Regions from separate parts of the Pseudarthrobacter sp. NPDC055928 genome, predicted to be linked through region 1. Evidence: predicted binding sites of a transcription regulator. Region 1 holds the regulator's gene; the other holds the start of a gene.
The links. Region 1 encodes HrcA, which represses chaperone genes, less so after heat shock. Its sites were predicted from a motif close to TTNGCACTCGNNNNNNNCGAGTGCNAA; they were not measured.
Positions count from the first base shown of each region.

Region 1 (4,949 bases):
AGGTTACCGAGCCGGTCCCGCAGCTTGGCAAAGACGCCGCCGCTGGCCGCGAGTTTGCCCTCAGTGAACTGCTCGCCGCGAAGTTTCGCCAGTTGCCGCAACAGGTCTTCCTGCGCCGAATCCAGTTTGGCCGGGGTCTCCACCTGAAGGTGTACCTTGAGGTCGCCGCGGCCATATCCGCGAAGGTGTGTCACGCCCAGGCCGCGAAGGGTGATGATCTCCCCTGACTGGGTTCCCGACTTGACGTCGATTTCCTGCAGCCCGTCGAAGGTTTCCAGGGAAAGTTCGGTTCCCAGCGCGGCAGCGGTCATGGGGATGTTGAGCGTTGCATGGAGGTCGTCGCCGTCACGTACGTACGTGGCGTCGTTGTTGACCCGGATCTCAACGTACAGGTCACCGGCCGGGCCGCCGGCCGGGCCTGCCTCGCCCTGGCCCGACAGCTGGATGCGGGTCCCGGTGGCTACGCCTGCAGGGACCTTGATGGTCATTGACCGCCGGCTACGGATCCGCCCCTGCCCGCTGCATTCGTTGCAGGGGTCCTTGATCACGGTGCCGAAGCCTTCGCAGCTGCCGCAGGGGGCGGCGGTCATGACCTGGCCAAGGATGGAGCGGACCGCTCTCTGGACCTGGCCACTGCCGCCGCAAATGTCGCAGCGTTCCGGGTGGCTTCCCTCCCGGCAGCAGGAACCGTTGCACGTGGGGCAAACGACGGCGGTGTCCACCTCAAGCTTTTTGTTGACCCCGAACACGGCGTCGCGGAGTTCGATCCGGACACTGATGAGGGCGTCCTGGCCGCGCCGGACGCGTGAAGCCGGACCCTGCGATCCGCCAGCGCCGAAGAAGGTATCGAAGATGTCCTGGAAGGCGAAGCCCTGTCCGGCGTAACCGCCGCCGCCGAAGCCGTTGTCGGTACCGTTTTCGTTGCCGGTGGTGTCGTAGACCCTGCGTTTCTGCGGGTCGGAGAGTACCTCGTAGGCGTGGGTCACGGCCTTGAAGCGGTCCGAGGCATCCTCACCGGGGTTGACGTCCGGGTGGAGCGTGCGGGCCAGCTTGCGGTAGGCCTTCTTGATCTCTTCCCCGGTGGCTTCCGGCGAGACTCCAAGGACGTCGTAGTGGCTGCTCAAAGTTCGTATCTCTTCCTGTTTGTACTGCTGCAGTCGGACTGCTTGTACTGCTCTTGTTGCCTGGGGCCCGGCCAGGTGCTGTCAGGGGCCCAGAATCCTCGAAAGGTAGCGGGCCACGGCCCTGACTGCTGCCATGGTGGTGGGGTAGTCCATACGGGTGGGACCGAGCACCCCGATCTTGGCTGTGCTGTCTGGGCCGTAGGCCGTGGCGACCACCGACGCTTCGGTGAGCCCGTCGTATGGGTTTTCGCGGCCGATGCTGACCGTCACGCCGCGGGGATCCTGTGCCATCTCGCTCAACAGGCGCAGCATGACCACTTGTTCCTCAAGCGCTTCCAGCACCGGGCCGATACTCAGGGGAAAGTCGACGTTGGACCGTGCGAGGTTGGCGGTGCCGGCCATGACCATGCGGTCTTCGCGGCTGCTGTGGGCAAGGACCTCCAGGCCGTGCGCCAGGGCCTGCGCAGCCTGCCGCTGTCCTGGGCCCAGGCCGGAAACAACTGCCGGCAGCGACTGGGTCAACTGGCTCAGCGGCGTCCCTGCGAGCGAACCGAGGAACCGCCCCCGGATACCTGCCAGGGCGTCGTCACCAAGGTCCTGCCCGACGTCGACCACTTTCTGCTCCACCTTGCCGGTGTTGGCGATCAGGACAACAAGGACCTGGCGGGGAGCCAGCAACACGAACTCGATGTGCCGGATCGTGGCGCGGCTCAGGTGCGGGTACTGGACCACAGCTACCTGGTTGGTCAGCTGCGACAGCAGCCGGACAGTGCGCTCCAGGACGTCGTCGAGATCGTCCGGGCCCTCCAGGAGGGTCTGGATGGCGCGGCGTTCTGCCGGTGACAGTGGCTTCATGGCCGAAATCTGGTCGACAAACAGCCGGTAGCCCTTGTCTGTGGGGATGCGTCCGGCGCTAGTGTGCGGGGCGGTGATGAGGCCGTCGTCCTCAAGGGCTGCCATGTCGTTGCGGATCGTGGCGCTGGAGACGCCCAAATGGTGGCGTTCGACCAGCGCCTTCGAGCCCACAGGTTCGCGGGAGTGCACGTAGTCCTCAACGATGGCACGCAGTACTTCAAGTTTGCGCGGCTCGCTCACACTCCACCTCCATCCATGGTCACAGGCCGCCGGTTTCCCCGGCGCGTGCACCGGCCGCCGTCTTGGCGCGGCTTAGCACTCGACATGCCTAAGTGCTAACAGTCTAATATGACTCACCCCGTTGTTAGCATTGGTACCGCTCCGGGCGAAATTCCGGGCCAGGATCTAGGCAAGGCGGAACACATCCATGCAGTACCAGAACTGGGGTCCCCGGGAGATCGCCGCCCCCGTGAGGAATCAGCTCCCTGAAGTCCCGGTAGAGCGCGGCATGGTCCTGGAAGAGGTCCAGTCCGGCTGGGTGGGCGCCGTCACGCGGGTCGAGAAGTCAGGCGGAATGCATGTGGTTGCCCTTGAGGACCGGCGGGGCAAATCAAGGTCCTTCCGGCTCGGATTCGGTTTCCTCTTGGAAGGACAGCCGATCCGACTGATGCCCCCGGCGCCGCGGCAAGCCACCGCCCCGGCCGGGCGGACGGCCTCGGGCTCGGTCCGGGTAGCCGGTCAGCGCGCCCAGGTGGCCAAGGCCAGCAGGATCTGGGTGGAAGGAAAGCACGACGCCGAACTGGTGGAAAAAGTCTGGGGAGACGACCTCCGGGTGGAGGGCATCGTCGTCGAGCCTTTGCATGGAATCGATGACCTCGCTGCGGCCGTGGCAGACTTCGCGCCGGGGCCGGGCCGCCGGCTTGGAGTGCTCGTTGACCACCTGGTTCCCGATTCCAAGGAATCGCGGATTGCGGATGCCGTGATGGCATCCCCGGGCGCTGCCGGCAATGTCCTGATTGTGGGACATCCGTACGTTGACGTATGGCAGGCCATCCGGCCTTCCGTGCTGGGAATTGAAAGGTGGCCTGTGGTCCCACGTGGCCAGGACTGGAAGACCGGCATCCTCGCGGCGTTCGGTTGGCCGCATTCCACGAAGGAAGATATCGGTCTGGGCTGGCAGAAACTCCTGGGGGCGGTCCGCAGCTACGCAGACCTTGAAGCCTCGCTGCTGGGCAGGGTTGAAGAGGTCATCGACTTCCTCACCGTTCCCTAGCAGTATTCTTGGTACTGCAGTTGCCAGTGCGCTTGAGCCCGGCACACTGTAACTTTGAATGTTCTACCCCCGCACCATTGCTTTTCGAAGGAAGACACCGTGGCAGAAAACGCACACGAACACAGGGACAACCAGAGCGGCCAGGGCCACTCCGAGTACCATGGCGTTCCAGCAAATGCGCTGCCGCTAACGGCCAGCGAAGACCGGCAGTGGGCAACCCTGGCGCATTTCGGCGGCATCCTCGGGTGCGTGCCGTCGCTGCTGATCTACCTCATCTTCCGGGAACGTGGGCCGTTTACCGCCCAGGAATCCAAGGAGGCGCTGAACTTCAGCCTGCCGCCCACCATCGCGGCCGTTGTGGCCAACCTCTTGGTGTTCATCCCTGTGGTCGGCAATATTTTCGCCGTGATTGCCACCCTCATCTGGATCGCATTGACTTGCTACTCCGTTGCCGCCGGCATCCACGTGAACCGGGGCCAGCCGCACCGCTACCAGTACAACCTGCGGTGGATCAAATAAGGGTCAGCTTCCGCTGGCTCCGCTAAGCGGCGTCAGGTGGTCCCGAGCCGGGCTTGCAGGAAGCGACCCCCGCGTCAGTCCGGCAGGATCCTGCGGACCACGGCGTCAGCCAGCAGACGGCCCTTCAGCGTCAGGACGAGGCTTCCCTGAAAGGCGGAGGCAGGGTCCACCAGCCCGTCGGCGATGAGTCCGGCCACTTCTTTCCGGCCTGACTCCCCCAGCGAACTGATGCCTACACCTGAGACGAGCCGTGCCTCAAGCATGATCCGTTCCATGTCCCGGGTGCCGTCGTCGAGCGTTTCCCGCCCTGCTGCCGGCGAGAGCCCTTGAGCCAACCGGCCGGCGTAGGCGGTGGGGTGCTTGACGTTCCACCAGCGCACGCCGCCCACGTGCGAGTGGGCTCCGGGACCGATGCCCCACCAGTCGTCGCCGCGCCAATAGGCCAGGTTGTGCCGGCACGCCTGCTCCGGCGTCCGTGACCAGTTGCTGACTTCATACCAGCTCAGACCCGCTTCGCGAATCAGCTGGTCCGCGAGTTCATACTTGTCCGCGTGGTCGTCGTCGTCGATTCCGGGGACTTCACCGCGGCGGATCTGGGCTGCCAGCTTGGTACCGTCCTCCACGATCAGCGCGTAGGCGCTGATGTGATCAGGCTGGTACGACAGGGCCGTCTCAAGGGAGTACCGCCAGTCGTCCAGTGACTCTCCCGGTGTGCCGTAGATCAGGTCCAGGCTCACAGCCAGTCCGGCGTCCCGCGCCCATTGCACCACTTGCGGCACGCGGCTGGGGGTATGGGTCCGGTCCAGGACCTTCAGCACATGGGGCACGGCGGACTGCATTCCGAAGGAAACCCTGGTAAATCCGGCATCCTTGAGGACGGCAAGGGATTCCGGGGTGACGGAGTCCGGGTTGGCCTCGGTAGTGACCTCAGCGCCGGGCTCCAGGCCCCACTCGCCAATGGCAGCGCCGAGAATTCGGGCCAGGTCCCCGGCCGGAAGCAGCGTTGGCGTCCCGCCGCCGAAGAACACGGTGCTCAGCGGCCGGTCCGGAATTCCGGAGTTCCGCAGCACTGCTGCTGCGAAGTCCACCTCTGAGACGGCCGTGGCGGCGTAGGCATCCTGCGACGCGCCGCCTCCCAACTCTGTGGCCGTGTAGGTGTTGAAGTCGCAGTATCCGCA
Region 1 is NZ_JBHJZH010000022.1:46,227-51,175, reverse strand. Features, by position in the region: gene dnaJ (molecular chaperone DnaJ) at 1-1,124, opposite strand, end outside; gene hrcA (heat-inducible transcriptional repressor HrcA) at 1,206-2,219, opposite strand; gene ACFC25_RS20800 (DUF3097 domain-containing protein) at 2,407-3,252, shown strand; gene ACFC25_RS20795 (DUF4870 domain-containing protein) at 3,352-3,771, shown strand; gene hemW (radical SAM family heme chaperone HemW) at 3,846-4,949, opposite strand, start outside.

Region 2 (4,949 bases), on a different contig from region 1:
AATCATCGTCGCGAACCTGTTCATCACCCTCGACGGCGTCTACCAGGGCCCCGGCGGCCGGGAGGAGGACACCGAGGGCGACTTCGCCTTCGGCGGCTGGCAGGCACCAGTGTCCGACGACGAGGCAGGCGCGGCCATCGGCGCCGAGATCGAACGCATCGACGCCCTGCTCCTGGGCCGGAAGACCTACGATATCTTCGCCGCCTACTGGCCCCACCAGTCCGACGACATTGGTGGCACCCTCAACAGGGTGCCCAAGTTCGTCGTTTCCAACAGCCTGACTGATCCGGCCTGGTCTGGCACCACGGTGCTGCCGAATGCCACCACTGCGGGCCGCCTCCGCGAGGAGTACGACCAAGTCCATATGTTCGGCAGCGGTGTCCTCATCCGTTCACTCCTCGCCGCGGACGTCCTGGACCGCCTCCACCTGTGGCTGTATCCGGTCACTTTTGGGGCAAGGCAAGCGCCTCTTTGACGCCGGAACCATTCCCGCGACCTTCCGCCTCGCCGAGCCGGCGCGCAGCTTCCCGAAGGGGGCGGTGTCGCTGGTGTACGAGCGCGCGGGCGACGTCGAGACCCAGGAGATGGGCGCATAGTGCCGTAAACGGCCCAACCATGCACAACGGCACAAAAAACCGGCCCAGCAGATGCTGGACCGGTTTTTGTGCAATGACGTACTGCGGTGGCCCTGGGCCCACGTCGTCCGTGGGCCCACACCGGCGAGGGACCCAAGTCGAGCGAAGCCAGACTTGGGAGCCGGTGGGGACTAGTGGCTGTGGCCTGCGTGCTCGTCTTCTTCAGCGGGCTTCTCCACCACGAGGGTTTCGGTGGTGAGGACCAGCGCGGCGATGGACGCCGCGTTGCGCAGTGCTGCACGGGTGACCTTGACGGGGTCGATGACACCGGCGCCGATCAGGTCCTCGTACACGCCGGACTTGGCGTTGAAACCGTTGTTGGTCTCAAGCTCTGCAACCTTGGCCGTGACAACGTAGCCGTCGAACCCGGCGTTCTGGGCGATCCAGCGCAGCGGCTGGACCAGGGCGCGGCGGACGATGCCCACAGCAGCAGCGGCGTCGCCCTCGAGGGCCTTGACTGCAGGGTCCTCGTCGAGTGCCTTGAGCGCGTGGATCAGCGCGGAACCGCCGCCGGCGACGATGCCTTCTTCGAGGGCAGCGCGCGTGGAGGACACTGCATCTTCGATGCGGTGCTTCTTTTCCTTCAGCTCAACCTCGGTGGCTGCGCCAACCTTGATCACGCCGATGCCGCCGGCCAGCTTGGCCAGGCGTTCCTGGAGCTTTTCCTTGTCCCAGTCGGAGTCGGTGCGGGTCAGTTCGGCGCGCAGCTGGGAAACCCGGGCTGCGACGTCTTCTGCGGAACCGGCTCCGTCAACGATGGTGGTGTTGTCCTTGGTCACCGTGATGCGGCGGGCGGTACCCAGCACCTCGAGGCCAACGGTATCCAGGCTGAGGCCCAGTTCCGGGGAGACAACCTGCGCACCGGTGAGGGTGGCGATGTCCTGCAGCATGGCCTTGCGGCGGTCGCCGAAGCCCGGAGCCTTGACGGCAACCACGTTCAGGGTGCCGCGGATACGGTTGACGATCAGCGTGGAGAGTGCTTCGCCTTCAACGTCTTCGGCAATGATGAACAGCGGCTTGGAGCTCTGCAGTGCCTTCTCCAGCAGCGGCAGGAAGTCCTGGACCGAGGAGATCTTGCCCTGGTTGATCAGGATAAGGGCGTCTTCGAGGACGGCTTCCTGACGTTCTGCGTCGGTGACGAAGTACGGGGACAGGTAGCCCTTGTCGAACTGCATGCCCTCGGTGAGGACCAGTTCGGTCTGCGTGGTGGAGGACTCTTCGATGGTGATGACACCATCCTTGCCAACCTTGCCGAAGGCTTCGGCGAGGAGCTCGCCGATTTCGTCGCTCTGGGCCGAGATGGCTGCAACGTTGGCAACCTGGGTGCCTTCAACCGGGCGGGCGTTCTCAAGCAAGCGGGCTGCAACGGCTTCGACGGAAACCTCGATACCGCGCTTGATCTGGCCAGGAGCAGCGCCGGCAGCAACGTTGCGCAGGCCCTCCTTGACGAGGGCCTGGGCCAGCACCGTTGCGGTGGTGGTGCCGTCGCCGGCAACATCGTTGGTCTTGGTGGCTACTTCCTTGGCCAGCTGGGCGCCAAGGTTCTCGTACGGGTCATCCAGCTCAACTTCGCGGGCAATGGTGACGCCGTCGTTGGTGATGGTGGGTGCTCCCCACTTTTTGTCGAGGACAACGTTGCGGCCACGGGGGCCGAGCGTCACCTTGACAGTGTTGGCGAGCTTGTCGATGCCGGCTTCAAGAGACCGGCGCGCAGCGTCGTTAAACGCAAGCTGCTTTGCCATGGTTGTGTCCTTTCAAGACAGAACCCCGCGCAGCTGACCAGCGGAATGCATGGTCAGCGGCACGGGGATCCAAAGAGTTACTTTACGACGATCGCCAGGACGTCGCGGGCGGACAGCACGAGGTACTCGGTGCCGCTGTGCTTGACTTCGGTTCCGCCGTACTTCGAGTAGATAACGACGTCGCCTTCAGCAACGTCCAGGGGAACGCGGTTGCCGTTGTCGTCAAAGCGGCCGGGGCCTACTGCAACAACTTCGCCTTCCTGCGGCTTCTCCTGTGCGGAGTCCGGGATGACCAGGCCGGAAGCCGTGGTCTGCTCGGCTTCGAGCGGGCGGACAACAATACGATCCTCAAGAGGCTTAATAGAGACCGACACTCGGACCTCTCCTTTTCGTCAGCAAATTTATGGACTGGAGAGCTGGGGCGCCGTGGCTGGCAAACCGTCGTCGCGGTGCCGGCAGCAGCCTGGCTGGCAGCTCTTCATGTGTTAGCACCCTCCTAGGGAGAGTGCTAATGACGACTCTATGTAAGGGGTTAGCACTCGGTCAAGGCGAGTGCCAGAATTTTGCCTCGGGTGAACAAGATCAGCGGCCTGCGAGGTCGTCGAAATCAACGTCCTCATCGCCTTCGTTGCCCTCATCACGGCCGTTGCCCCGCCGAAGATACAGGACGACGGCGCCGGCTACGGCGGCCAGCAGGGATATCACCAGGAGGATAACGCCGCCGAGCCGGGCCGCGGAGTACAGGTCCCTGATCTCGCGTGCCTCGTCCGTCGCGTCCTGGATATCCTTGCCGCCAACGGAGTACACGGTGGCGTTGAAGGTGTCCAGGAAGAAGATGATCACCAGCAGGGCGGTGCAGACAACCGCCACGGCAACCCCGGCAATCAGTGCGGGACGGGCGAACTTCACCAGGCCTGGGGTGTTCGGATGTGGCTGTTCGGACGGCTGTAGGCCTGCGCTGTCTTCCATGCCTTCAACCCTATCGGCATCTCACCGTGGCGCTCCTCCACTACTCTTGAACGCATGGCTCAAGCACCGCAGGACCAGATCGCACCACTGCTCACGAGCGAAGGCTGGGACCTGCTGGCGTCCCTTGGCCCCTACCGCGAAGACACCTCATTCGAGCTGAATTCAACGCTTCGCAAGGCTGGCCACTCGCCCGCCCTGGTATCCGCGGTCCTCACGCAGTCCCGGCTGCGCACGAAGGCGGAACTGAAGTTCGGCGAGTTCGCCCGGAGCATGCTCTTCACTCAGGCGGGGCTGGAGCAGGCCACCCGGCTGAACGTCGCTGCCCGGCACGCCGAGCGTTTCGCCCACGCCGGCATCAGCCATGTGGCTGACCTCGGCTGCGGGCTCGCAGCCGACTCCTTGGCGCTGGCCTCGATGGACATCACCGTCACCGCCGTCGAAATGGACGAGACCACGGCCGCCTGCGCCACGGTGAACCTCATCCCGTTCCCCAACGCCACCGTGGTGCACTCCGATGCGACGTCCGTGCCGCTGGACGGGATCGACGGCGTCTGGCTGGATCCGGCCCGCCGGGTCACCTCCACGTCCGGAACCACACGGATCTGGGATCCGGAAGCTTTCTCACCGCCGCTGTCCTTTGTGGAGTCGCTTGCCGCGTCAGGCCGTGCGGTCGGGGTCAAAATGGGCCCCGGGATGCCGCACGAATCCGTGCCGGCGGACTGCGAGGCCCAGTGGGTCTCGGTGGGCGGCGACGTCACTGAGGTGACGCTGTGGTTCAACGCGGTGCGCAGGCCAGGCATCCGACGGGCTGCACTGCTCCTGGGTCCCCAGGGTGCCGCCGAAATCACCAGCGCCGAAGATTTCGGCGCTGGTCCCACGGCACCGGTGGGCCCGGTGGAGGGCTACCTGTACGAGCCCGACGGCGCGGTGATCCGCGCAGGGCTGGTGGCCGATGTCGCCCTTGAACTGGGCGGGCACCTGGTGGACGAGCACATCGCCTACATTTGCGCTCCTGACCTGGTGGACACGCCGTTCGCGCGGGCCTACAAGGTTATGGAGGTCATGCCCTACAACGTCAAGGCACTCAAGGCCTGGGTCAAGGACAACGGCATCGGCGTGCTCGACATCAAAAAGCGCGGCACGTCAGTCACCCCGGAGGAACTGCGGAAGCAGCTACTTGCCGCAGGTAAGGGCGGCAAGAACAGCAAGAAGGCCGGAAACAAAACAGCCACCCTGGTCCTGACCCGCATAGGGGAGGACCGGGTGGCCATCGTGGTGGAACCGGCCTGAGAGCTACTGGGCGCGCGTGAATTCCTCCGCGGCCCTGACCTGCTCGTCGGCGGGCCGGACGCCGGTGTAAAGCACAAACTGCTCCAGTGCCTGGATGGTGGCCACTTCGGCCCCGGTGATCACTGGCTTTCCTGCGGCGCGCGCCGCCTTGATCAGCGGCGTCTCAGCGGGGAGTGCCACGACGTCGAACACTACTTTGGCTGCCGCGATCGTGCCTTCGGGGAAGGACAGGGAGTCCGCATCCGGACCGCCTTGCATACCGATAGGCGTGACATTGATGATCAGGTCCGCCGTGCCGCCGTCGAGCGCTGCG
Region 2 is NZ_JBHJZH010000001.1:69,732-74,680, forward strand. Features, by position in the region: partial or broken gene ACFC25_RS00305 (dihydrofolate reductase family protein) at 1-596, shown strand, start outside; gene groL (chaperonin GroEL) at 767-2,377, opposite strand; gene groES (co-chaperone GroES) at 2,455-2,751, opposite strand; gene ACFC25_RS00320 (hypothetical protein) at 2,960-3,346, opposite strand; gene ACFC25_RS00325 (SAM-dependent methyltransferase) at 3,401-4,636, shown strand; gene ACFC25_RS00330 (shikimate 5-dehydrogenase) at 4,640-4,949, opposite strand, start outside.
Region 2: groES (co-chaperone GroES) is a predicted target of HrcA. The motif match lies at 2,910-2,936, and genes of this name have one in related genera.